DNA from 2 places in the Lysinibacillus sp. NPDC056185 genome. Region 2 is predicted to be linked to the other one. Evidence: riboswitches for the same ligand, from Rfam matches in the RefSeq annotation. Region 2 holds a riboswitch; the other holds the start of a gene.
The links. Region 2 has a riboswitch for FMN ahead of ribE (riboflavin synthase). Riboswitches for the same ligand answer to the same signal wherever they lie in the genome.
Positions count from the first base shown of each region.

Region 1 (3,425 bases), on a different contig from region 2:
AAAGCCCTCACAACAAGCACAATAAACATAATGAATAATAAAGGCATCATCCACTTATTGGCCTTTTCTATACCATTTTGCACGCCAAGTGAAATGACTAATACATTTACTAGCGTAAACAGCCCTAAACCTAGCAATGTAATCCAAGGTGTTCCTACAATCTTTGCAAATAGTTCACTAGGATCAACGGAAGGATCAATAACAGCCCCAGTCACACCAAGGCCACTATATATAAAAATCCAACCTCCTACAACACTATAAAAACTTAATAATAGAAAACAGCCGAGCACTCCCATACGACCAACCCAAGCCCAACCTGTTTTCGTAGGTGCAATTTTTTTATAGGCAGTCACAGCCTCAGACTGTGTACCACGACCTAAAATATATTCTGATAATAACATCGGTAAACCAATCAACAATGTAAATAGCACAAAAATCAGGAAAAATGCTCCCCCGCCACTTTGTCCAGTAACATATGGAAGCTTCCAAATTGCCCCCAGTCCGATTGCAGCTCCAGCCGATGCTAAAATAAAGCCTAGTTTACTAGACCACTGACTCTTTTTTTCACTCATCTCTTCAAACTCCTCTAACTTACTCAACTCTTCCTTATTCTACAATAAAATAATACAGTCGACTAGATTAATTCTATATGTTACTTTTGCGTAATATTATCCAACACCTCAACCATTCTACATAAAAAACCTCGAACGCTTAACAGCTCGAGGTCTCATCCTAATTATTTTGTTAAATACATGGAACGCTGATGATCAATCCATTTACGCATTGTTGTGAATAGTAATGCCATGATGATAGTAATTAAAATACCCTTCACAATGTTAAATGGCAAGATACCAGCTACGATCATTTTATATAGTGAATCACCTACAACAGGCTCCATACCTAAAAAGTAAGTGTACATAGGTAAAAATACTGCATAGTTAAGGATGCTCATTCCTACTGCCATTACAATTGTTCCAGCAGCTAAACCTCCGATAAGGCCTTTAACTGTTTTGGAGCGATTAAAAACAAAGCTCACTGGTAAAATAAATAAAATACCTGTTGCAAAGTTCGCGATATGTCCTACCGGTACTCCCGTTGGCGTGCCTGAGAAAACCCAGTCCAACACATTTTTAAATAATTCTACTAAAATACCCGCTACAGGTCCCATAGTGATTGCTGCTAGTAATGCTGGCATATCACTGAAGTCCACTTCCAAAAACATCGGAAATGGCGGAATCGGGAAATTAAAAAGCATTAATAAAAACGAAATACTGCTCAGCATACCAATCGTAATATACGATTGAAGTTTAACATTTTTCTTCATAGAAAACTCTCTCCTCTTTGCTGATTCAATCTCGCAAGAAGAAAGGTTACGACCTAATCAATTATTATCATGAAAAAAACCCTTATGCAAAAGAGCATAAGGGAGAATAGGCATGATTAAAAAACGCCATTAATTAACTATTTTCTGAGCATACGCTGTGTGAAACCACATCGAAAAAACGCTCGTACATAGCTAAATTCATAACAATGAATGACGATCGTACCTCCATCTTCTCCCATCCAGACTTTAACTGTCGGCCTTGGAATTGCACCAAGTCAGCCATGCAAAAAAATTATTTGCACAGGTCGCGGGCTGAAGAGCCTTTAGTAAATCATGCGAGCTAATATGTCTTAAAGGAAACATTAGCGATTTACAACTCTATTACCGCCGGTCGGGATTTTCACCCTGCCCCGAAGATGAATCATTATTTTTTTATTTCATAGCCTTACTATAATGAATTATTAGAGAAAAGTAAATAGCTTTGCTTTAAAAAAATCCGATTAAACTTGTATGCTTTAATAAATACTCGTGAAAAGTAGCTTAAATCCTTATTCATCTCATCACCTATAGAGGCGAGAGACTTCGTAGGTGACGCTTCGCTTTCGCTACTGAAAATAATTGCTAAGTTAAATGACAAGAGCATTCACGCACATATAGTGGCGAGAATGCTCCAAAAATTTATTTATGTTCTGTTCGTCTATTTGTTGTTAGGCTGTTTATGGCATATATCGTTTATTGGCTCCTACAGGCTTTGGCAAGAATTTTTTTAAATCAAATCCTTCCCAGGTTTCCTGTACAACATTGTCTAAACGTATTTGTTGATCAAAGCTTGCAGCAGTGAGCATCATAGCTTCTATCAGTTGAGTTGCACGAACAGTATCCATGGTCGTTAAATCAAGCGACTCATCAAATGTAACAATAACGCCTTCTGCTACTTCTTTTACAGTGTATGCTATATTTTCTGGTACAACTGAAACGTATACATCATCATTTTTATTTCGCATATCGGTAAGCGCTTCTGTTACAGTGGGAAAAGTCTTACGAGAATCGGGTGATAAATATTCAGCTCCATTTTCATCTTTATATAAATAATAATTAAAATGATTTGAGCTTGTTAATGCCTTAGGATTACTTGGCTCTTCTTCCTTGGAAAATTTGTAGGCTGTACCATCAGGATTTTCAAACTCAATATCTTTATACTCTGAATCTGAGAATGTATCCTGTAAAGTCTCTAAATATTCATTAGTATCTGCTGAAGCAACATCATAATCATTTTTCTCCGGCAATACATGAACTAGTTTATCGCCCTTCTCCTTCAATTCTCCTTTATATGGATGATAGTTAGTAAAACCATTTGCTTTCTCATCAATTTGCGGCGCATACTTTTCATACATTTGTAATGTTGTAGGCTTTTTCTTCGGAAAATCAGTGGCAACTCGTTCATTTGGAATGATATACGTCATCGGTACGCTTTTCTTATCACGATTTGCCAAACCAATATGAAACACTACTGCTTCTGTTAAATCTTCCTCATAAACAGATGATCGTAGAGACATAATCCTTGAATGTTTTGCTACTATGTTGTTGGATTCCATAATCTTATCCTGGTTGACAAAGCTTTTCGCCGCTCGACTATCCTGCGATGTTGAATATTGAGAGGTTTCAGGAGCATTAGCCTGGTCTAATTTTGCATCATTATGATTCATGAACATAGAGCCTGTAATTACTGTTAAAGCGAAAACTGCTGCAACACTCATAAAGATTGGCCATTTACGAACTTTCTTCTTTGTTGTTGCAGTCTCGGTACTTTCTTGTTGCGTAGGAATACTGTGTTGTTGCTCTTGCGATGTTATTTCATCATCTATTGGTTGTTGTATAGCTTCTTGAAGATCGACATTATCCTGCAAGCGAGCATCTGTCAATAATCGATTTAATATTTCTTCTTTTGAACGGCGGTCAGAAAGCTTAGGGGCATTATTTAATAGATGCTCAAGTTGATCATCATCAAATTGGTTATGTGTCATTGCCGTTTCGCCTCCTGTTCTCTAACCTGTTGTAGCTGTTGCCGTAAAAATTTAATGGCACGATGCTGAGTGGTTTT
Region 1 is NZ_JBLLLQ010000011.1:32,090-35,514, reverse strand. It holds gene ACMZ42_RS12815 (sodium-dependent transporter) at 1-572, opposite strand, end outside; gene ACMZ42_RS12810 (ECF transporter S component) at 737-1,324, opposite strand; FMN riboswitch at 1,548-1,746, opposite strand; gene ACMZ42_RS12805 (RNA polymerase subunit sigma) at 2,041-3,348, opposite strand; gene sigX (RNA polymerase sigma factor SigX) at 3,345-3,425, opposite strand, start outside.
Region 1: it holds a riboswitch for FMN, as region 2 does, so the genes downstream of both, ACMZ42_RS12810 (ECF transporter S component) here and ribE (riboflavin synthase) in region 2, are expected to answer to the same signal.

Region 2 (3,425 bases):
CGCTTTAAACCATCTAATGCACCGTCTAATAATTTGCTTGTAATAAATTCGTTGAAACGACCAACTACTACTGCTATTTTTAAATCCGTACCAATTAATTGTGCTTCAAATGTTTTAACCATTTTGAATCTCTCCTCTATTATTTAGTCTAATCATCATAACGTGGGGTTGATTTCCGTTCCGACTGGGCGCTTTGTTATTGCTGTCGCTACGCTTTCGCGCAGAGCAGAGCTTCCTGAGGGCGTCCGATGAGCCCCTTCGCTTGCGCTCCAGGGTCTCGGGCCAACACGATGTTGATCACGAGTTATCACAGGACGTGATGGTTTTAGCCTTCGTTCCTCTATCCGCTAATCCTCAAGGAGTCGCCCAGTCTCCACTCCAATCAACTTATATACATAAAGTACGTTTTAACAAATGTCATTCCAAACTTTTGTTGATGATCCTTTATATTGTCTGTGTGTTTTCTTCCATTATTTGTTTAAGACGATAAGTGGCCAATGCTTCAATTGAAATCATTTTTAAATCATGTTGCGCTGCATATTTAACAAGGTCATTAAAGCGTAGCATTTTGCCATTGTCCCCCATAATTTCACAAATAATGCCCGCAGGAATACTATGACATAGCTTGGCCAAATCAATTGTAGCTTCCGTATGTCCTCTACGCTCTAATACACCATTGTCCTTTGCAATTAACGGGAATACATGGCCCGGTCTACGAAAATCCGCAGCTTTTGCCTGTGGTTTTAGCATTTTTTGTATAGTCATTGCCCGTTCAAAGGCGCTAATTCCAGTTGTTGTGTCTACATGATCTATACTAACGGTAAATGCCGTTTGATGATTATCAGTATTAATACTAACCATTGGCTTTAATGCTAATTTTTGTGCAAGCTCCTGTGAAATCGGCGTACAAATAAGACCTCTTCCATAGGTCGCCATAAAGTTAATCGTTTCTGGGGTCATAAATTCCGCAAGTGCGAGTAAGTCCCCTTCGTTTTCTCGGTCCTCATCATCTACTACGATAATCATCTTCCCTTGTTTTAAATCCTCTATTGCTTCTTCAATTGAATGTAGCAATATCGCCACCTCCAGTTCTTAAAGTGTTATTAGATCAATTATGCCTCGGCATAATTGCGTCCGGATTGCTTAGGCCTGCAAGCATGACGTTGGTCACTCAGCCGTTTCCACAGACCGTGGCGTTCTTAGACTAAGTTCCTCTATTTCAGCGGATGTTTTTTGTACCGAAAGCGTAGCGACAGGTACAGATGTTTTGGCTTCGCTGAAAGAAGTTAAAACCCGTTTTTTGCTAAGAAGTCTCTTGAAATGGTTGGTTCCTGTCCATACTTAAGTTGATGCAAAATGTATTTTCCAACTAAATCGGTTTCTATATTGACGAGATCACCAATTTTTTTCATACCTAAAATTGTTTCCTTGTATGTGTGAGGTATCAGTGATACTGTGACACCGTTTTTCTCGACCTGAAAGAGTGTTAGACTCGTTCCGTCAATTGTGATGGAGCCCTTTGGAATACAGTAGCTCGTTAACTCCTTCGATAGTTCAATATCAATATAGACTGCATTTGCTAATGGCCGCTTGCGCACTATTTTCCCTACCCCGTCAACATGTCCGGATACAAAATGACCACCGAAACGTCCATTAGCTGACATAGCGCGTTCTAAATTTACCGGATCTCCAACTGCGAGCTGCTGTAAATTTGTTGCGCTCACTGTTTCAGGCATTACATCCATCGTTAGCTCTTGTCCATTAAAATATATCACTGTTAAACAAACACCATTGACCGCTATACTGTCCCCTAGCTTTACATCCTCTACCATTTTCTTTGAAATAACGGTGATTTTCATACTTTGTCGATCGCTTTGCATGGTTTTTACGGTGCCAATATCCTCAACAATTCCTGTAAACATTTTTCACCTGCTTTCATTCATTTAATAATTTCCGCTCAAACAAAAAACCCCTTAGAATAAAGGGGTTTGGGAGTTCATATACATAAGACGTCAACAAATAAACCTCATGGATATAATATTTTTTCCATAGGCTGTCATCTCATCGTTCTTCTCCCATCCAGACTGTCACTGTCGGTTTTGGATTTGCACCAAATCAGCTTGCGCTCACGGACTTTGAATTTCTTCATCACCGCCGATTGGGAATTTCACCCTACCCCGAAGAACTACTGCTATTCAATTTTTTAGCCAAATAAAACAAAAACTACTTCCCAACTATAAAATGGGAAGTAGTTAAAATAAAAGCATACTCAAATACACCTTATAAACTCAAGCGAATTTAAAAAGCTCACACTTTTACCCTTCTCCCATCCAGACTATAACTGTCGGTTTTGGATTTGCACCAAATCAGCTTGCGCTCACGGACTTTGAATTTCTTCATCACCGCCGATTGGGAATTTCACCCTACCCTGAAGGATATTTTTATTTAGCTAGTTCTTACGATAACACTAATTTATTTTATTATCCAGATAATTCTTTATAAATTTTTTCTATAATTCATTTCACATTCGCAAGTTTGCCTATCGTTGCGTTTGTAAATTGCTACAAAAACAATAAATTTATACAGTCAAACTACCATCAACAGAGACAACAGCACCAGCCATGAAGCTTGCTTTATCTGATGCTAAGAATAGGACCGCTTCTGCAACTTATTCTGGTTCACCATGGCGTCCCATACATACACGTGACATTTCTTCTGGTACGTACCCTGTTTTTTCAAGTGTTTCACCAACACTTTGAAATAATGGTGTAACGATGCCGCCTGGACACACAGCATTAATACGAATACCTTTATTTGCATACTCGATCGTGGCGCCTTTCGTTTAACCGATTACCGCATGTTTACTTGCGCAATATACAGCGATACTGTGTTCTGGACGAATACCTGCCGATGAAGCAGTATTAAAAATCGATCCTTTACCCTGCTTTTCCATTACTGGAATAGCACATTTCATGCCAAACCATTCCTCTTTTGATTAAATACTGCCTAACCTGGCCAGTATCAATTCAACTATCGCGTCCTGAATAATGGCGATTTCTCCTATATTTTTTCGCTTCCTTCACATGCTATGTTGTACCATCCCATTTGTCATAAGCAAAAAATTAATAAACACTTACATAATGAATAACAATAATTTAATTATGCTAAAACTAACTAAGTAAGCTAAAATCTACTATATAATTAAGGAACCTCTATTCAATTAGCACGTTACTTTATAATGGCATTTTTTAAATCTGCTTGACATTAAAAAATTAGTGATATTGTGAGTCATTTTCGTGCCATTTTAACAATGAACGCATAAGTACAATCAGATTCCTTTCTCACATTGGAGGCTTTTTATTGCAAAACATCTTGAAAAAAAAATCTAAATTTATATTTTATACCTTTATCGCAATTTGCTTTAT
Region 2 is NZ_JBLLLQ010000001.1:344,203-347,627, forward strand. It holds gene ribE (6,7-dimethyl-8-ribityllumazine synthase) at 1-122, opposite strand, end outside; partial or broken gene ribB (3,4-dihydroxy-2-butanone-4-phosphate synthase) at 484-1,074, opposite strand; gene ribE (riboflavin synthase) at 1,287-1,922, opposite strand; FMN riboswitch at 2,064-2,189, opposite strand; FMN riboswitch at 2,315-2,440, opposite strand; partial or broken gene ACMZ42_RS01735 (short chain dehydrogenase) at 2,669-2,830, opposite strand; gene ACMZ42_RS01740 (SDR family NAD(P)-dependent oxidoreductase) at 2,843-2,974, opposite strand; gene ACMZ42_RS01745 (YibE/F family protein) at 3,361-3,425, shown strand, end outside.